2 linked regions of the Rhodobium gokarnense genome follow. The protein of the gene in region 1 interacts with the protein of each later gene in a pairwise test. Links are inferred from orthologs where the notes say so. Each region holds a gene or a part of one and is shown on either strand. Other genes may lie near its edges. The genes, in order: rlmN and ftsZ.

Region 1 (10,053 bases):
ATGACGCCGATGGCGACGAGCCTCAGGATGGCGAAGGCGACGAGGGTCGCGGCGACATAGATGAGGGCGATGCGCCGGTCCTCGGCAAGGGTGACGGCGATCAGCGTCAGGGCGGCAACGGCGGCGCCGGTGGCGACGATGTAGCGCCAGCGGGGGAGTTTGCGGCTCGCCGAGACGTGGTCGCGGAAGAGAGCGGTTGGCGGCACGTCATGGGCGCGGCCGAGCGGCCAGACGGCAAAGGTCAGCGTCGTCAGCACGCCGTAGACGAGGGCCAGCAGAAGTTCGCGCGGGTAGACGCCGAAGGCGGTCTTGAACGGCAATATGTCCGCGAGCAGCGCGCCGGCCACATTCGGCAATATGGCGCCGACGACGAGGCCGACGGCAATCCCGATCAGCGCGATCGCAAGGATCTGGACCAGATAGACCTTGAAGACGAAATCGCCGTCCGCGCCGAGGCATTTGAAGGTGGCGATCACCTCGCGCCTTCCGTCGAGGTGGGAGCGCACGGCATTGGCGATGCCGACGCCGCCGACGACGAGGGCGGTGAGGCCGACCAGCGTCAGGAACTGGGCGAGACGCTTGATGTTGACGGAAAGGCCGGGCGCGGCGTTGGCGCGCGAGCGGATGCGCCAGCCGGCGTCCGGGAAGCGCTCCTTGGCGCGCTCGGTGGCACCGGCGATCTCGGCCTCGGTGGCGACGCGGTCCTGGGCCAGCCGGACCCGGTAGCGCCAGCGCACCAGGCTGCCGGGCTGGATGAGGGTGGAGGCATTAAGGGCTTCGCGGCCGATCATCAGGCGCGGGCCGAAATTGGCGCCGGAGCCGAGGAAGTCGGGCTCGCCGGCAATGACGCCCGTGACCTTCAGCGTCGTGCGGCCGAGCGAGAGGGTGTCGCCTTTTTGAAGCCCGAGACGGGCGAGCAGGGTCGGGTCGACGGCGGCGCCCCAGATCGTGCCATCGGCGTTGCTGCCGGCCGCGCCGAGGCGGTCATGGACGTTGCCGCCGTCTTCGAGGTCCAGCGTGTCGTAGAGCGGATAGGCGTCGTCGATGGCCTTGACCTCGACGAGAGCCTGCTTGTTCTCGTCGCTATCCTCGTCCGGCGCACGGGCCATGGCGCGGAGCGTCGCGACCTCGGAGATGTTGCCGAGGCTTTCGAGAAAACTGCGCTCCTCGGGCGAGGCCTCGCGGTGGACGATGGAAAAGGCGAGGTCGCCGCCGAGGATGGTCTGGCCTTCTGCGGCGATGCCCTCGGTCATGGCGCGCGACAGGGAGCCGACGCCGGCGATGGTCGCGACGCCGAGGAGGATGCAGGCGAGGAAGACGTAAAAGCCTTTCAGCCCGCCGCGCAGCTCGCGAAAGGCAAAGCGCGAGGCGATGGCGTAGGACGGCGTAGCGGCGGCAGGGGCGGACGGAAGGCTCATCAGTGGTCGCCTATTGCGCCGCCTGGGCGGCGTCGCGCAGCACGATGGTGCCGGAATGCATTTCCACCACGCGGTCGCAGCGCTCGGCCAGCTCGGGGTCGTGGCTGACCAGCACCAGCGTGGTGTTGCGGGCCTCGGCGGCGGCAAACATCAGGCTAGCGATCTCGCGCCCGGTCGCCTCGTCGAGATTGCCGGTCGGCTCGTCGGCGATAACGATGGCCGGCATCGGCGCCAAGGCCCGGGCGATCGCCACGCGCTGCTGCTCGCCGCCGGAAAGCTCGGCCGGATAGTGGGAGACGCGCGGGCCGAGGCCGACGGTCTCAAGCTCGGCGCGGGCCCGCTCGAAGGCATCCGGCGCGCCCTGAAGCTCCAGCGGCACGGCGACGTTTTCCAGCGCCGTCATGGTCGGGATCAGGTGGAAGGACTGGAAGACGATGCCGATGTTGCGGCCGCGAAACTTTGCGAGCGCACTCTCGTCGAGCTGGGTCAGATCCGCTCCGGCGACGACAACGCGGCCGCTGTCGGCGCGCTCAAGGCCAGCCATGGCCATCAGCAGCGTCGACTTGCCGGAGCCGGACGGGCCGACGATGCCGACCGACTGGCCGTTCTCGATCGAAAGGTCGACGCCTTTGAGGATGTGAACCCGGCTGGCGCCGGAACCCAGCGTCAGGTGCACCTTGTCGAGTTCGATGACGCTATCGGTCACGCTTTCGGTCGCATTTTCGGTCACTGGCCGATCCAAGGGGCGGTGTCCTATATTCTGTCAGGTGAGAGCGGGCGCGGTTCAGGGCGGATGCCCTGCCATATGGGGCGGCGCACGCAAGGCTTCAATTCGACCAGGGAAATCCGATGCGGCCCGAACCGATTGTCTTTCTGTCGATCCTCGGCATCCTCTTTGCCACCTTCAGCGCCATGGCCGGGGAGCACGTGAAGATCGTCGCGCTCGGCGACAGCCTGACCGCGGGCTACGGCCTGCCGCCCGGAAAGGGCTTTCCGACGCTGCTGGAAGGAACGCTGCGCGGGCGCAACCACGACGTCGAGGTGGTCAATGCCGGCGTCTCCGGCGATACCTCCACAGGCGGGCTTTCCCGCTTCGACTGGTCGGTGCCGCAGGATGCCGATGCGCTGATCGTCGCACTCGGTGCCAACGACGCGCTGCGCGGCATCGATCCGGACAAGACCCGCGCTGCGCTGGAAGGAATTCTGGAGAAGGCGAAGGCGCGCGGGTTGCCGGTGCTGCTGGCCGGGATGCTGGCGCCGCCGAATATGGGGCCGGACTACCAGGCCGAATTCGATCCGATCTATCCGGAGCTGGCGGAAAAATACGGGGTCGTCTTCTACCCGTTCTTCCTTGAGGGCGTTGCCGCCAAGCCGGAGCTGAACCAGGACGACGGCATGCATCCGAATGTCGACGGCGTCCGGGCGATGGTGAAGGGCATCCTGCCGAAGGTGGAGGAACTGATCGCCCGGGCGAAGGGCTGATGTCGGCGGCGTCTGTCGCGGGCGTTGCGGAGGTGCTTGGGGCGACGGGCCGCGCCAGGGCCGGGTATCCATGTGCTAGGGGTGTCGGCGCCGGCCGGCGGTCCTGATTCCCGTGGAGTGCCCGGTCAGGCGGTCTCAATGAAACAAAAGGACCTCCGCATGCGCTTTCCCAGACTTTTCGTGCTCGTCGTCCTCGGCGTGCTGCTTGCTCCCCTCAACGCCCTGGCGGACGGGCCCGTCAAGATCGTCGTCCTCGGCGACAGCCTCGTCGCGGGCTACGGCCTTGCTGCCGGTAGGGATTTTCCGGCCCGGCTCGAGGCCGCGCTGCGCGCGAGGGGCAAGGACGTTTCGGTCGTCAATGCCGGGGTGACCGGCGACACCGCTTCGGGCGGGCTCTCCCGCTTCGAGCGGTCGGTTCCCGAGGACGCCAAAGGACTGATCCTGGAACTCGGCATCAACGACGCCATGCGCCGGATCGATCCGCAAAAGACCGAGCGGGCGCTGCGCGCCATCCTCGACAAGGCGAGGGAGCGGGGCATGGCCGTGCTGATCGCCGGCATGGTCGCGCCGCGCAGCGCGGGGACGGACTATGCGGTCCGGTTCGACCCGATCTATGGCCGGCTGGCCGAGGACTACGGCGTGCCGCTCTACCCGTTTTTCCTTGACGGCGTCGCCGGCAAGCCGGAACTTAAACTTGCCGACGGCATCCACCCCAACCCTGAGGGCGTGGAGGTTCTGGTGACACGGATTCTGCCGAAGGCGGAGGAGCTGGTCGAGCGGGCCGCGGCCGCGAAGTAGCGATTGGCAAGCCCACAATTTGTGACGCACGGAAGGGGGCGGCGATGAAACGGGACACTGCCTTGGCCGGTCTCGCCGTGCTCGCCCCCACGGTCCTTTGCGTCCTTGCTCTCGTCAGCCCGCCGGCGGCGGCGCAGGGCTGGTCGGGCTCTTCCTTCATGCCGAGTGAAGGCACCGTGCGCTACGAGATGAGCCTGCAGCACATCTGGTCGCCGGCGCGCATGCGCATGACCGGCACCATGAGCGGCGATGCGGCCGGCATTCGCCAGACCCATTGCCTGCAGATGCCGGCGACCCCCGTCATGACCTGCCAGCGCACCGTCAACGGCGAGCCCGGACCGATCTACCAGGTGCCGGCGGCGCCCTTCGGGACGGCCGAGATGATGCCGCGCGGCTTCGGAGGGTATCCTGGAGGCGTCTATCCGGGCTTCGGCGGCTATCCGGGTATGGGGGGCGGCAATGGCTGGGCGCCCGGCTCCACGCTGCCCGGTTTCGGCACGCCGCCCTTTTCCTTCCCGGGCGGGCCTTATTCGGGTGGTCCGGAAATGGAGATGTCGGGAAGCTGGGAATGGCAGGGCTGGCGGATTTCCGGCCGCTTCGTCTATTCGCCGGTGGTCTGGTAGTTTTCTGAGACGGGCATTGACCGCGGCTCGCGAAGCGATCTGCCCGGCCGGCCAAATCCTCCGCGCGTTCTGGACCGAAGGTCTTCAATGCCCTTTGGGCGGGAGATCGCGCATGTCGGTGTCGGTGGTTGCCTGTTCTGGGCGAGCCGCCGTTTGGCGATGTCCGACCCCGACCTCCTGCCACTTACCCGCATTGCGGCCGGCGAGCAGCCAGTAGACGGCGCCGGCGAGGATGCCGGCGGCGAGCAGCAGCTCCCAGGCCCTGAACTCCGAGACATGGGTGTGCGGCACGATGTTGGTCGTCACGCTGGAGACGGCGGCAACGGCAAGGCCGCCGAGAAGATTCGACAGCGCGCTGCGGATGCTGAAGATCTCGCTGGCGATGATGGCAACGGTCGCCGGGATCAGGAAGGCGGCGCCGAGATAGGAGCCGGCAAGGCCGACGAGCAGGCCGGTCTCGATCATCGCCGCCGTCGGGTCGAGATAGGGATCGCGCAGAGCCGACCATTCGGTTCCGGCCGACAGGGTGACGACGGCGCCGGCCACATAGGCGGCAATCAGGTAGACGACGATGACCCAGAAGGACCTTAGGACGATGGCGAAGATGCGCCTCATGCCCCGGTGCCCGCGATCATCGCCTCCATGGCCATGCGCTCGCGGGCGCGAAGGCGCTCCGAGGCCGATTTGAGCTGGCCGCAGGCGGCGAGGATGTCGCGGCCGCGCGGGGTGCGGATCGGCGAGGCGTAGCCGGCCCGGTTGACGATCGCGGCAAAGGTCTCGATCGTCTCCCAGTCGGAGCACTCATAGGCCGAGCCCGGCCAGGGGTTGAACGGGATCAGGTTGATCTTGGCCGGAATGCCCTTCAGGAGCCGGACCAGTTCGCGGGCCTCTGCGGGGCTGTCGTTGACGCCCTTCAGCATGACGTATTCGAAGGTGATGCGGCGGGCGTTGGAGAGGCCCGGAAAGGTCCGGCAGGCCTCCATCAGCTCGGCGATCGGATACTTCCTGTTGATCGGCACCAGCACGTCGCGCAACTCGTCGCGCACGGCATGGAGCGAGATCGCCAGCATGGCGCCGATTTCCGCACCGGTCCGCTCGATCATCGGCACGACGCCGGCGGTTGACAGGGTGATGCGCCGGCGCGACAGGCCGAGGCCTTCATTGTCCGAGGCGATGAAGAGCGCTTTCTTGACGTTGTCGAAATTGTAGAGCGGCTCGCCCATGCCCATCATCACGATATTGGTCACGAGACGGCCTTCGCCCGGAACGATGGCCCCGGTCGGCGTAGCCGCGTCCGGAAAGTCGCCGATGCGGTGGCGGGCAAGGCGGATCTGGGCGACGATTTCGCCAGCAGTGAGGTTGCGCACCAGCTTCTGGGTGCCGGTATGGCAAAAGGCGCAATTCAGCGTGCAGCCGACCTGGCTGGAAACGCAGAGCGTGCCGCGCCCCTCCTCGGGGATATAGACTGTCTCGACCTCGACCGGGCGTCCGGCGCCATTGGGGGAGAAGCGCAGCAGCCATTTGCGGGTGCCGTCGACGGAGACCTGTTCGCTGACGATTTCCGGATAGGCGATGCTGTAGGCGGCATCGAGCCTTGCGCGCAGATCCTTGGCGATGTTGGTCATGGCGGCGAAGTCGTCGACGCCGCGCAGGTAGATCCAGTGCCAGAGCTGGGCGACGCGCATGCGCACCTGACGCTCCGGCACGCCAACCTGGCTGAGCGCCTCGCCAAGTTCCTCGCGATCGAGGCCGACGAGATTCGGGCGCTCGGCGCTTGCGGCGGGCGTTTCGGAAAGGGATGCGGTCTCGGTCATTGGCGGTCCGGTTGGCGTCTGTTCGTCAGGGGGCATGCGGCAACACGAAAACGAGCGACGCGGCCAATGGCCCGTCGCCCGTCTCGATACTCTCGGCCGATCATAGCCCAAAGCCGCCATATGGTGCCAGAGGCGGCGGCTTCAAAGGGCTCCGCCCCGCGGGCGGTCCCGCTTTCGGCTATTTGCAGGCGTTTGCCACGGCATCGAGCGCCGCGGTGATGCCGGACAGCGAATAGCTGTAGCTGGTGTTCGTGCCGCGCTGGGAAACGCCCTTCACCGTCATCCGCGAGCCCGCCTTCATGGCACCGACCAGCCGCTGTTCCTCGGCGGCGTTCGCCACCCAGGCCCCGTCACCCTTGGTGAACATGGAAAAGCTGGTGCCGTCGACGTCGACGCTGAGGTCGGAATCGGTCTTGAACGGATAGCCGACGAACATCGACGGCTCGTTGGCGACGTTCTGACCGGGACGGGTGCTGACGAAGAAGTAGACGTCGCCGTGGTCGACCGGCGGGCCGGGAAGCTTCTGCTTCGGCACGGACAGTGCGTAGCAGACCTTGCCGGAGGAATCGGAATAGGTGCGGACCTCCCAGTCGTTGTGCTTGGACAAGACACGGGAGGACTGCGCCTGAGCGCCGCTCGACAGAGCTACGGTCACAATTGCGACCAGGGCCGCTAAGCGTAATTTCATCATATCGTTCCGCTTTGTTCCTGCTCGTTCGATTGGGTCACCGTCACGTTTCCACGGTTTCCTCAAGAAAGCGTTACCAATTCATTGCGTCAGTGGCGCGCATTTTAGGCGTTTTTCGGGACGGGCCGCCGGTTCTCGGCCGGGGGCCGGCCTGCCGCCGCGGGCGGCAAGTTTAATCTTCCCTTAACAATAATTTTATCCCCGCTCTGCGGCGCCACCTCCGCCTTGAGCGTTACACGTGTCAATTCCCCTTTAGGAGACTGTTCCAAATGGACGTTCACCGCTCTAAGGTCGTTGGCTCAGAGGCTGTCGACAACAAATCAGGCGACAGTTTGTCATAAAGGATCGTTCGGCGGACGTGAAGACATCGCCCCGGATTGAGATGCCGTTCCGGCCGGGGGCGGGTGGAACGGAAGGGGGCACCGGCACAACCTGCATCAAAAACCAAAATGACTGTTGTGAGTAGACAGGAACACTTTGCCGACCTGATTGAACGGGTGGCTCGCGACGGCGACCGCGACGCGTTCACGGAGCTGTTCGACCACTTCGCCCCCAGGATCAAGGCGTATCTGATGCGCATCGGGGCCGAGGCCGGGCTCGCCGAAGAGGTCACCCAGGAGGTCATGGTCACCCTGTGGCGCAAGGCCGCCCAGTTCGATCGCAAGAAGGCGACGCTCTCCACCTGGCTGTTCCGGGTCGCGCGGAACCGGCGGATCGACATCCTGCGCCGTGGCAGCGATGCGGACCTTCCGTCCGACGATCCGCTGCTGATCCCGGAGGGCGATCCCGATCCGGAAACCCTCATCGATGCCGACCAGCGCGACCAGCGGGTGCGCGCCGCGCTCGCCGACCTGCCGGAAGAGCAGGTCGACCTCATTCGCCTGTCGTTCTTCGACGGCCTGTCGCACGGCGCCATCGCGGACCGCACCGGACTGCCGCTCGGCACCGTGAAGTCGCGCATCCGGCTCGCCTTCGGGCGCCTGCGCAACGCGCTCGCCGAAGACGCCGCCGGCGGGTGACTGCGGCGCGACCGGGCGCGTCACCGTTTCAAGCTTCCTCGTGCGCTTTTGCAGAACCGGGCCCCGGCGTCCGCGGTGGGGCGTTATTTGCGTCTTTCGCCGGTGTCGGGGGCCTGTCTTTTCGGCTGGAAGATCGTCTCGGGCCGGCGTCCGGAGCGAAAGCGCGGCTTGCCGTGGACATGGACCGCGATGTCTTCGCTCGGCGCCCCGGCCGCGACCGGGCGCTCGGCGAAGCGCCCCATGGTGCGGACGCGGTCATACATGACGATGGCGCCGGCCGTTGCCACGTTGATGCAGAAGGCGGTCGGGATCTTGATCACGTGGTCGCAGCGCTCGACCATCTGCGGCGACAGCGAACCCGCCTCCGAGCCCAGCACATAGGCCGCCCGCAAGGGATGGCCGAAGCTCGGCAGTTCCACCGCGTCGTCGAGAAGCTCCACGCCGACGAGCTTACAGCCGGCCGGCAGGTCCATCTCCTGAACGCCGGGCCAGGCGAAATAGGGCATGTGCTGGGCCGAGCGGGAGGTGTCCGATCCGGTTCGCCCGAGTGCCCGGTCGGCATCGACGGTGAAGGCAAAGGCGGCGCCGAAGGCATGGGCCGTGCGCATCAGATTGCCGAGATTGCCGGGCTTGGAGAGGCCCTCAACGCCGATGGCGAAATAGCCGCGCGGGGGTTTTGACGTCATCGCTTCCGTTGCTTCCCTTTCGCGCCAGGCCGGATGGCACCGGGACGGCGGCTGTCCGGCCGCTGGCGGCTTCCGGCGAATCGGCACCCATGCTACCAGATTGGGGTGCCGGTCCGCCGTCCGCGGCGGATTTCCGGCCATCAGCGTGGTTGCATGGCCGGGCGGGGCGGCGGTGTCAACCGAAAGGGCGTTCCGGATCGGCCGGGGGAGGGGTTGATGAAAGCGGTTCTGTGCAAGGAACACGGCGGCGAGGACCATCTCGTGCTTGCCGATGTGGACGAGCCCGTCGCCGGTCCCGGCGAGGCGGTGGTCAGGGTCCATGCGGCTGCGCTCAATTTCTTCGACACGCTGATCATTCGCGGCAAATACCAGTTCAAGCCCGAGCTGCCGTTTTCGCCGGGCGGCGAGATGGCGGGCACGGTGGAATCGGTCGGCGAGGGCGTCGATCGGCTGAAGCCCGGCGACCGGGTCGTCGGCTATATCGGCTGGGGCTGCTGCCGGGAAAAGGTTGTGGCGCCGGAGGATCAGCTCATCGTGCTGCCGGACGGGGTCGATTTCGAGACCGCCTCCGGCCTCATCATCATCTACGGCACGACGCTGCACGCGCTGGAAGAGCGCGCGAACCTCAAGCCCGACGAGACGCTGGTGGTGCTCGGCGCCTCCGGCGGCGTCGGCCAGGCGGCGATCGAGCTCGGCAAGATTCTGGGCGCTCGGGTCATCGCCTGCGCGTCGTCGCAGGAGAAGCTCGACTTCTGCCGGTCGCTCGGCGCCGACGACCTGGTCAACTATGCCGACGGCGACCTCAAACAGCGCCTGAAGGACCTTACCGACGGCGCCGGCGTCGACGTCGTCTACGATCCAGTCGGCGGCGACCATGCGGAACAGGCGCTGAGGGCGCTGACCTTCGGCGGCCGGTTCCTCGTCATCGGCTTTGCCTCCGGCGAGATCCCGAAGATCCCGCTGAACCTTGTGCTCCTGAAAGGCATCGACGTGCGCGGCGTGTTCTGGGGCGAGGCGGTGGCGCGCGATCCGGACCGGCACCGGGAGAGCATTTCGCGGCTCCTCGCCATGGTCGCGGACGGGTCCTTGAAGCCGCACATCCACGCCACCTACCTGCTCGACGAGGTGCCCGAAGCGCTCACGGAAATCCGCGAGCGCCGGGTCAAGGGCAAGGTGGTGATCACGCCTTAGTTTGTCGCTCACGGCCGAGCGTTCGCTACGCTCACTGGCCTCCGCGGGGGCGGCGCAACGGCGCCGGCGCGCAGTCGCGCTTGCGCGCCCTTTGGGCGCGATGGTGCCTCGCGAGGGTTTCTTTGCGCTCGCGGCCGAGCGCGTGCTTTGCCCGCTGGTCTCTGCGGAGGCGGCACATCGGAGCCGGCGGCCGGTCGCGCTTGCGCGCTCTTTAGGCCCGATGGTGCCGCCTTCCTCTCCCCGTCACCCCGGGCGGAGCGAAGCGGAGACCCGGGGCCTATTGCCCATTTCGACACGGTAACCCGTCGCGGGGCTTGCTACGGCATCGGCCTGT
Region 2 (10,071 bases), 310 kb from region 1 along the record:
GTAGTCCGCATCGCTGACCGAGGGCTGGTCGTCCAGATAGTAGCGGCGGTCGTGGCCGGCGATCTCCTCGGCAAGCCGGGCGAGCTCCGCGGCGGCCTCTTCTTCGGTGAGCTCTTCAACCGGCTTCTTTTGCGACCCGTCCGCCACGCGATTCTCTCCTCGTTGGCCCGGCGCCCCGCGACCGTTTCCCGGCGTTCCGTCCGTCCGTCTTCATGACGCGGAGGTCGACCAAGGCAAGCGCCCGCGACCAACCGCATCCGACACCCACACACTCGGCATCATCACCGGGCCCAGACCCGGTGATCCATGTTGCCTATCCTATAGGTATTGTCGCTTCAATAGGCCAGCAGGCGTTCCCGGTCTGCTGGGCCGGACCGTGTTGTCAGCCGAGCGAAAAAGCTGCCAACTGATTGTTTTGAAAGGCCTCATGGATTGCCGGGTCAAGCCCGGCAATGACGCGGAGTGGGGTGCGGGCGCCAGTCAGAACCGCATGCGCTGACCTTGATGCTAGTGCTTATCGTTTGGGGGCCACCCACCCCCTCACGGATGGATGAGCAGCTTGCCGGCCGCCGCCCGCGCCTCGTCGGTGACCGTGCTGCCGGAGAGCATGCGGGCGATCTCCTCCTGGCGCTCGGCCTCGCCCAGCGTGTCGAGCCGCGTCGCCACCGCCTCCTTGCCGACAGACGCCTTGGAAACCCGCAGATGGGCGTTCGCGCGGGCCGCCACCTGCGGCGCATGGGTAACGGTGACGACCTGCACCCGTTCGGCAAGGCGGCGCAGCCGGACGCCGATGGCTTCCGCGACGGCGCCGCCGACGCCGGTGTCGATCTCGTCGAAGATCAGCGTCGGCGCCGAGCCCTTGTCGGCGAGCGAGACCTTGAGCGCCAGCAGGAACCGGGCAAGCTCGCCGCCGGACGCCACCTTGACCATCGGCCCCGGTCGCGTGCCCGGATTGGTCTGCACCCAGAACTCGATGGTATCGAACCCGTCAGGGCTTTCCGATCCCTCGTCGGTCTCGATGGAGACGGAAAAATGCGCCCGCTCCAGCTTCAGCGCCGGCAACTCTTTGTCCACCGAGGCCTCCAGTGCCTTGGCCGTCTTTTGCCGCTTCGCAGAGAGGTCCTTGGCCGCCTTGACATAGGCTTTGCGGGCATCAGCGAGTTCGGCCTCCAGCCCTGCCAGCTTTTCCTCGCCGGCATCGAGATCGGCGAGGTCGGCGGCCATCTGTGCCGCGAGCGCCGACAGGTCCTCCACCGGCACCCGGAATTTTCGTGCAGCCCCGCGCAACGCGAACAACCGCTCTTCGGTCTGCTCAAGCACACGCGGATCGAATTCGGACGCAGCGATCGCGGCCTCCAGCCCGGCGCGGGCGTCCTCAAGGGAATCGATCGCCCGCCCGAGCGCATCGACGACGCCCTCAAGGACGCCGGGCGCTTCCGGAATCTTGCGCTCAAGCCGCCGCAGCACGCCGGACAGCTCCGGCACCGGAGAGGCCTGGCCGGAAATCGTCTCGTAGGCGTCGTTGATGTCGCCGGCGATCTTTTCCGCCTGCATCATCGCCTGGCGCCGCTCGGCAAGCTCGGTCTCTTCGCCCGACTGCGGCGCAAGCTGCGTGAGTTCCTCGACGCTGGTCCGCAAAAAGTCCGCCTCCCGACGCGCCTCCTCGATCCGTGTCTGGTGCTTCTTGAGGGCACTCGCCGCGACGCGCACCGCCTCGTGGATCGCCGCCACCCTGGCGGCGTCGGCTTCAAGCCCGCCGAAGGCGTCGAGCAGGCTGCGATGGGCGCTGGCATCGACAAGCGCCCGGTCGTCGTGCTGGCCGTGGATTTCGACGAGGCTCGCGCCGATCCGCCGCATCATGGCGACGCCCACCGGCTGGTCGTTGACGAAGGCGCGCGAGCGCCCGTCCGCGTTCTGCACCCGGCGCAGGATCAGATCGCCGTCGGCCTCGATCTCGTTCTCGGCAAGGAGTGCCCGCGCCGGATGGTCCATCGGCGGATCGAACACGGCCGTCACCTGGCCCTGGGAGGTGCCGTTGCGCACCAGCCCGGCGTCGCCGCGCCCGCCGAGCGCCAGCGCCAACGCGTCGAGAAGGATGGATTTGCCGGCGCCGGTCTCGCCGGTCAGCGCGGTCAGGCCGTCGGAAAACGCAATATCCAGCTTGTCGATGAGGACGATGTCGCGGATGGCGAGGGCGGCGAGCATGGCGGTCGGTCAGACGATCGATGCGATGGCGATAAGCGCGGCTGAAGCGGGACGGCCGCGCGAGACCGCGCGGCGCGCCGGCCGGCCGTTCCGCCGGCTCAGATCAGACCGGTACCGGAAAACGCCTTGCTGATCCAGCTTGCCTTATCCTCGTCCGGCTTGTAGCCGCCTTCCCTGAGCAGGGTGTAGGCGTCCTTGTACCATTCGCTGTCCGGGAAATTATGCCCAAGGACAGCCGCGGCCGTCTGCGCCTCGCTGACAACGCCGAGCGAATAATAGGATTCGGTCAGCCGGGCCAGCGCTTCCTCGATGTGCCGGGTCGTCTGGTACTTGGTGACGACGACGCGGAACCGGTTGATGGCAGCGATGTAGTTGCGGCGCGCCAGGTAGTAGCGGCCGACCTCCATCTCCTTGCCGGCGAGCTGGTCCCGCGTGATGTTGATCTTGCGGTTGGCGTCGTCGGCATATTCGGATTCGGGAAACCGGGTGACGACCTCCTGCATGGCGGCGAGCGCCTTCTCGGTCATCTTCTGATCGCGGGTGACGTCCGGGATCTGCTTGAAGTAGGACTGGCCGATGATGTAGAGCGCATAGGCCGTGTCCGGATCGGTCGGGTGCAGCGTCGCATAGCGCCGCGCGGCGATGATCGCGTCGTCGAACTTGCCGCTGGTGTAGTTCGTATAGGCCGCCATGATCAGCGCTTTTTGCGAATAGCGCGAATAGGGGTGTTCCTTCTCGACCTTGTCGAACTGCTGGGCGGCCTTGCTGTATTTGCCCGAATTCGTCAGCGCCAGGCCCTGATTGTAGAGCTGGTCGGCCGGCGTGCCGTCGAATTCTTCTTCCTTGGTCGAGCAGGCGCCGGCGATCAGCGCAGCGGCAATCAGCGCGGTCGCAGTACGCGCGGCCCGGCGCACGCCAGCCCGATCAGCCGAAATGCCCCGCTCTGCCGAAATGCTTCGGTGACGCGGATGTCTCATGGTCTCCATGCGAGCGTCGGTCCCTTCAGATGGCGCGGCGATACGCAACGTGCCGGAATTCGGTTCTTTCAAACCCGCCCATCCGGGCCTTTTACCCCAAATGGTGGCGCGATGCCACGTTCTGTGTCGTGGCATTGGAGCATTTTTGTGACCGAGGGAAGATGCGCGCGCGGCAGCGAGCCGGTTCAGGAAACGTCGGGCCCGAGCAGGGGCGCATTGACGAAGGTGGCGACATCGGCATGACCGGCAACGCCGCGCGAGGGCTTCTCCACGACCCGCCAGGCCGAGGCATCCTCGATCAGCGCCTTCAGCGCCAGGTAGTTGAGCTTGTGGCCGCCCTTGTAGGAGCGGTAGAGGCCGAGGATCGGCATGCCGGCAAGGGCGAGGTCGCCGACCGCGTCGAGCGCCTTGTGGCGGACGAACTCGTCCGGCCAGCGCACGCCCTCCGGATTGAGGATGCGGTCGTCGGCGATGGCGACGGAATTCTCCAGCGACGAGCCGAGGGCGTAGCCCATGGACCACAGCTTCTCCACGTCGCGCAGATAGCCGAAGGTGCGGGCGCGGGAAAGCTGGTCGCGGAACACCTCCGGGGTCAGCTCGGCGTCGAAACGCTGGCGGCCGATCAGCGGCGTGTCGAAATCGATGGTGATGTCGAAGCGGCAGCCGTCATGGGGCAGGAACTCGCCGAAGCAGTCGCCGCGGTCGACGCGGACCGGCTTCAGGACCTGCAGATAGCGCCGGGCGGTGGACGAGGCGACGAGGCCGACCTGCTCGATGGCGTCGACGAAGCGCCCCGAGCTGCCGTCCATGACCGGGACTTCCGGGCCGTCGATCTCCACCACGACGTTGTCGACGCCGAGGCCGCGGAAGGTCGCCATCAGATGTTCGATGGTCGCCACACTGGCGCCGCACGGAGAGGCGATCACCGTGCACAGCTCCGTCGCGGCGACGGACTGCCAGGTTGCCTCAATCTCGACTTCGGCGCCGGATTTGGGGTGGCTCAATTGAAAAACGATCCCGGAATCGGGATCGGCAGGGGTCAGGGTGATGGAAACGGGCTGGCCGCAATGTACGCCAATATCGGAAAGGGTTACCGCCTCGGCGAGGGTCGTCTGGAGCTCTCCTTTATGCCGATTGTTGTACCGCTTCATAAAGTGCCCCTTCGTTGAAACTCCGGTCCGAAGCCGCCGGCCGTGCCGGGTCGGTCCGTTCCGTCCCTTGAGGGGTCCTGCGCAAATGTCGAAAGTGTTTCGAACCGGCGCCTGGAGGTGGCGGGTGCACAGATCCCCATCCGATGCGACCTGTAGTCGACCGGACCGATCGTCACTTTATAGGCCGGGGGGTGGGGAACAAAATCAAGCTTTTTTACGTTTTGTTACGACTGATACACTCGTAACTTATTGAATCCATTGACTATCATGGAACCGCAAAACGGTCCTTTGCCTATTTCAAAACCAGGATCAAAAAACGGGCGCCGATTGTGCCGGCGCCCGTTTTTTTGTCTTCGTCAGGTCCCGCTTGAGGCCGTCAGTTGGCCTGGCGGCGCAGGAACGCCGGAATCTCCAGCTGGTCGTCCTCGAGCGGCGAAGCCTGGGGCGGCATCGTCCGGCCGTGCGGGTCCAGTTCGGCCTGGCGCGGGCGTTCGGCCTGCGGGCGCGGCGCCTGCGGCTTGGCGAATTCCGAGGTCGGCTTGCGCGAGGCTGCCGGCTTCGGGGCTTCGGCCCGCGGCGCTTCGGTGCGCACAGGCTCCGGCCGGACCGGCTCCTTGCGGGCGGGCGAGGCCGCGGCCTGCGGCGGCAAGCCGTGCTCCTCGTCCTCGTCTTCCCGGTGGACGAGGCCGCTGGCCAGCCGCCGAAGCAGGCTGATCGGGCGGCGCTCCTCGTCGTGGTCCTCGCCGCCGCGCAGCTCCTGCTGGGCGATCTGCGGGAACTCCTCGACCCGCGGCATGCGCGGCGCGCGCACCGGAATTTCCGCTGCCGGCGGGATGTAGGGCCCATCGACCTGGTCTGCCGCCGATTCCACAGCGGGGGCCTCGTCGAGTGCCGGGGCCGCATCGTCTTCCATCACCGGTTCGGGCCGATAGGGCTCGATGGTGACCTCCGGGTCGGCGCTCGTCGGGGCAGCACGCGGCGGCTCGGCCGGACGCGGCGCCTTGGCCGCCTGCGGGCGCGGCGTTGCCGGCACCGTGCGCGGCGTCGTCTCGGCCGCGATCGGCGCGATGTCCGCAGCGATCTCCGGCCGCTCGGCGCCCTTGCCGGAGGCGTTCTTCAGCCGCGCGGCCAGCTCCGCCATACGGGTCTCGGCCGGGCTCGCCTCTTCCATCTCGACCCGGTCGATGCCGGTGGCGACGACGGAGACGCGGATGATGCCCTCCAGGGAATCGTCGAAGGTGGCGCCGAGGATGATGTTGGCCTCGGTGTCCACTTCTTCGCGGATGCGGGTGGCCGCCTCGTCGACCTCGAACAGCGTCAGGTCCTTGCCGCCGGTGATCGAGATCAGAAGGCCGCGGGCGCCCTTCATGGAGGTCTCGTCGAGCAGCGGATTGGCGATCGCGGCTTCCGCCGCCTGCAGGGCGCGCTTCTCGCCGGAGGCCTCGCCGGTGCCCATCATCGCCTTGCCCATGGCCCGCATGATCGAGCGCACGTCGGCGAAGTCGAGATTGATGAGGCCTTCCTTGACCATCAGGTCGGTGATGCAGGCAACACCCGAATAGAGCACCTGGTCGGCCATCGCGAAGGCGTCCGCGAAGGTCGTCTTCTCGTTGGCGATCCGGAACAGGTTCTGGTTCGGAATGACGATCAGGGTGTCGACGCTGGCCTGCAGCTCCTCGATGCCGGCCTCAGCCGTGCGCTGGCGGCGCTGGCCCTCGAAATGGAACGGCTTGGTGACGACGCCGACGGTCAGGATGCCGAGCTCGCGGGCCGCCCGGGCGATCACCGGCGCCGCACCGGTGCCGGTGCCGCCGCCCATGCCGCCGGTGACGAACACCATGTGCGCACCTTCCAGGTGATCCTTGATCTCGTCGATCACCTCTTCGGCCGCGGCACAGCCGACTTCCGGCTGCGAGCCGGCGCCGAGACCCTCGGTCACCGCCACGCCCATCTGGATGATCCGCTCCGCCTTCGACAGCGACAGCGCCTGGGCGTCGGTATTGGCGACGACGAAGTCGCAGCCGTCCAGCCCGGCCTGGATCATGTTGTTGACCGCATTGCCACCGGCGCCACCGACACCGAACACGGTAATCCTGGGCTTCAGCTCGGTAATGTCCGGCATCTTCAGATTGATACTTGTCATGGCACCCTCGTGTGCTTCATTGGCAGCCGCGTCTTCGCGGCGTTCCGTTCCGTCTTCTTCAACCGTCACCGTTTTGACCCTTCCGCGGCTGTCAGAAGCTTTCCCTGATCCAGTTCCCGAACCGGGAGAAATAGCCTCCAGTTCCTGTCATTTTCTGGCGGGCGGAACGCACTTCGAACTGTTCGATTTGCGCAACTTGCGGATAGATCAGCAATCCGACCGCCGACGCGAAGGACGCACCCCTGGCCGCCTCCGGCAGGCCGGCCACACCCAGAGGCCGCCCGAGCCGGACATTGCGCCCGAGAATCCGTCGCGCCACTTCCGGCAGGCCGGTAAGCTGGCTCGATCCGCCCGTCAGGACGACGCGTTTGCCGATACGCCCGGCAAAACCCGATTGGTTGAGGCGATCCCGCACCATTTCCAGGATCTCCTCGATCCGCGGGCCGATGATCTGGGACAAAAGGGCTCGCGGAACCTGGGTCGCGGCATCGCCGTCATCCTCGCCGACCGGCGGAATCGTGAGCACCCGTCGCTCGTCCGCGGCCGTGCCGATGGCGCTGCCGTGCAAGGTCTTCAGTCGTTCGGCGTCCTGCAGCCTGGTCGACAGGCCGCGCGCCAGATCCGTTGTGATGTGGTGGCCGCCGAGCGGCACGGCGTCGACATGGACCACCTGGCCGCCGGCGAAGACCGCGATCGAGGTCGTGCCGCCGCCGATGTCGACGGCCGCAACGCCGAGTTCAGCCTCGTCTTCCGCCAGCGTCGACAGGCCACTCGCATAGGGTGTCGCCACCATGGTCTCGACGTCGAGATGGCTGCGGTTGACGGTCAGTTCCAGATTGCGCACCGGCGCGGCGTCGGCGGTCACGACATGCATGTCGACGCCGAGGCGCTTGCCGATCATGCCGCAGGGATCGTCGATGCCGCGATTGCCGTCGAGCGCGTAGCCGATCGGCAGCGAATGGACGACGATGCGCCCGTCATGGGCGGTGTGCAGGCTGCCGGCTTCCAGCACTCGCTGGATGTCGCTGCGCCGAACTTCCTCGCCGTCGATGAGGACGTTGGCGGAGAAGGCTTCGGAACCGAGCCGGCCGCAGGAGACGTTGACGATCAGCGATTCGATGGTCACCCCGGCCATCCGCTCGGCCGAATCGACGACCATGCGGATCGCCTGTTCGGCGGCATCGAGATCGACGACGACGCCGGACTTGACGCCGCGCGAGCGCTGGTGGCCGAAGCCGATCACCTCGATGGTGTGGGTGCGCCCGGGAAGAAGCTTGTCGGCCTCGCGCGGCTTCAGCTTGGCGACCAGGCAGCAGATCTTGGTCGAGCCGACGTCGAGCACCGACACGATCGACGGCCGCCGTGTCGTCAGCGGCCGCATCCGGGGCACGCGGGTGTCCGAAACGGCGCCGCTCATGTTTCCGCCCCGGCGGTCAGGCCGCTCTTCTTGATGAATTCGCGGCGCGCTTCCGCAGCGCCCTCGGAGAGCCGGACGACGATGCGGTCGTCGAGCCGGAGGTCGACGGCGGTGATGTCGCGCGACAGGAGCCCGTGCTCATTGTCGAGTGCGACCAGTTCCTTCAGCGCGGCATTGGCGCCCTTTTCCGGCAGCCGGATTTCGATGCCGTTGTCGAGCACCAGGTTCCAGCGCCGTTCGGCGACCAGCACGCCGGCGTTGACCCGCGGCTTCAGGGTCGGGAACCGGTTGAGAAGTTCGACATAGTCGGCGGCGCGCTTCTGGCCGCCATGGCCGACGATCATCGGCAGGCCGGCATAGCGCGGGCGGATGGTATCGGCGATCACCCTGCCGTCGCGGTCGATGACGGAAAGCACCTGGCCGCGCTGCCACAGCGCGAAGGGCTCCCGTTCCTTGACGGTGACCTGCAGGGTCGCCGGGTAGAGCTTGCGAATTGAAATCTGTTCGACCCACGGAATGTCCGAAACGCGGGAGTAGGCCGAGGCGATGTCGTAGGTGAACAGCGAGTTCTTTTCCGGGATCGCCAGCGCGGAGAGAATCTGGCGCTCCTCGATCTCCTTCTGGCCGGAGATGCGCACTTCCTTGATCGAGAAGCCGGCGGTCTCGGAGACGGCGTCGGTCACCTCCGCGGCATGGCCGCCAAGCACGATGCCGTACCAGCCCCAGCCGGCGAGGAAGGCAAGGGCGGCAAAGGTCCCGGCACGGGCCGGCAGCCACGCCGGACGGATGTCCGGCCGTGCCGTCCTTCTGGTCTTTCTCGCGCGATCACGGATCATCGCCCGCAACTTGCATCCTCCACCATCCATGCCACCAGCTCTTCGAAGGAGTGACCGGCATGGGCCGCCATCTCGGGCACAAGCGACGTCGCCGTCATTCCCGGCTGGGTGTTAACTTCAAGGCAAATCAGTTCCCCTGTGCCATGAAGCCGGTCGTCATAGCGGAAATCCGCCCGTGACACGCCGCGACAGCCGAGCGCTTGATGCGCCTTAAGGGAAAGATTCTGTATAGATTGGTAAATATTCGGTGAAATTTCTGCGGGCAGGATGTGTTTTGATCCGCCGGGGCGATATTTCGCGTCGTAGTCGTAGAAGTCCAGACCCACCGGTACGATGTCGATCACGCCGAGGGCGACATCACCCATTACCGCACAAGTAAGTTCCCGTCCCGGAATGTACCGTTCCACCATGACCATGTCGCCATAGGGCCAGTCGTCCCGGTAGAGTTCCTGGGGCGGATGCGCGGCCCCTTCGCCGACGATGAGGACGCCGTAGGACGAGCCCTCGGTGACCGGCTTGACGACGTAGGGCGTCTTCATCGGATGGCCCTTGGCGGCCTCCAGCCGGTGCATGACCTTGTGTTCGGCCAGCGGCACGCCGGCGGCCTTCAAGATGTGCTTGGCCTTTTCCTTGTTCATGGCGAGCGCCGAGGCAAGCACGCCGGAATGGGTATAGGGGATGGCGAGATATTCCAGGATGCCCTGGATGCAGCCGTCCTCGCCGAACGGGCCGTGCAGGGCGTTGAAGGCGACATCCGGCTTCAGATCGGCGAGCACCGCGGAAATGTTGCGGTCGACATCGATTCGCGTCACCCGGTAGCCGGCGCGCTCCAGCGCTTCGGCGCAGCCGGCGCCGGTGTTGAGGCTGACGTCCCGTTCGGACGCCCAGCCGCCCATCAGGACGGCGATGTGTTTCTGGTTGGCCATCGATTATCTCCCGAGGAACGGCTCGATGGTCACCCCCTCGGGCAGGACGCCGAGCCGTTTGATTTCCCAGTCAAGGCGGATGCCGGAGGTCTCCAGCACCCGCGCGCGGACGGTCTCGCCGAGCAGCTCAAGGTCGGCTGCCGTGGCGGTTCCGGTGTTGATCAAGAAGTTGCAGTGCTTTTCCGAGACCTCAGCGCCGCCGACCTTGAGGCCGCGGCAGCCGGCCGCATCGATCAGCTTCCAGGACGAGTTGCCCGGCGGGTTCTTGAAGGTCGAGCCGCCGGTCTTGTCGCGCGTCGGCTGGCGCTCCTCCCGGTAGCGCTCCACCTCGTCCATTTCGGCCTTCAGGACCTCAGGATCGGCCTGCTCGCCCTGGTAGACCGCCTCGACGAAGATGAGGTCGCCCGGGGCCTCGG

Evidence for each region.
Region 2: the proteins of rlmN (region 1) and ftsZ interact in binary tests that used the Escherichia coli proteins (3 or more experiments, as listed by UniProt). The link is inferred for Rhodobium gokarnense from one-to-one orthologs.

Annotation. Positions count from the first base shown.
Region 1 is NZ_JAOQNS010000003.1:9,945-19,997, reverse strand. The notes cover bases 4,035-6,948. They hold rlmN (23S rRNA (adenine(2503)-C(2))-methyltransferase RlmN), read right to left. Parts: upstream 6,136-6,948; coding sequence 4,933-6,135; downstream 4,035-4,932. Other genes in these bases: M2319_RS05245 (DUF1176 domain-containing protein), read right to left, coding at 6,314-6,826; M2319_RS05255 (hypothetical protein), read right to left, coding at 4,406-4,936; M2319_RS05260 (hypothetical protein), read left to right, coding at 4,035-4,321. Also shown: M2319_RS05280 (ABC transporter permease), read right to left, coding at 1-1,418; M2319_RS05275 (ABC transporter ATP-binding protein), read right to left, coding at 1,429-2,148; M2319_RS05270 (arylesterase), read left to right, coding at 2,268-2,900; M2319_RS05265 (arylesterase), read left to right, coding at 3,060-3,698; more of M2319_RS05260, read left to right, coding at 3,743-4,034; M2319_RS05240 (sigma-70 family RNA polymerase sigma factor), read left to right, coding at 7,273-7,842; M2319_RS05235 (TrmH family RNA methyltransferase), read right to left, coding at 7,926-8,528; M2319_RS05230 (NADPH:quinone oxidoreductase family protein), read left to right, coding at 8,745-9,719.
Region 2 is NZ_JAOQNS010000003.1:322,439-332,509, forward strand. Bases 4,094-7,025 are described here. They hold ftsZ (cell division protein FtsZ), read right to left. Parts: upstream 6,477-7,025; coding sequence 4,710-6,476; downstream 4,094-4,709. Other genes in these bases: lpxC (UDP-3-O-acyl-N-acetylglucosamine deacetylase), read right to left, coding at 4,094-4,333; ftsA (cell division protein FtsA), read right to left, coding at 6,568-7,025. In the rest of the region: NAD-dependent DNA ligase LigA, read right to left, coding at 1-147; DNA repair protein RecN, read right to left, coding at 541-2,205; M2319_RS06745 (outer membrane protein assembly factor BamD), read right to left, coding at 2,304-3,191; more of lpxC, read right to left, coding at 3,368-4,093; more of ftsA, read right to left, coding at 7,026-7,893; M2319_RS06765 (cell division protein FtsQ/DivIB), read right to left, coding at 7,890-8,729; M2319_RS06770 (D-alanine--D-alanine ligase), read right to left, coding at 8,726-9,655; murB (UDP-N-acetylmuramate dehydrogenase), read right to left, coding at 9,659-10,071. UniProt on the Escherichia coli protein: Essential cell division protein that forms a contractile ring structure (Z ring) at the future cell division site. The regulation of the ring assembly controls the timing and the location of cell division.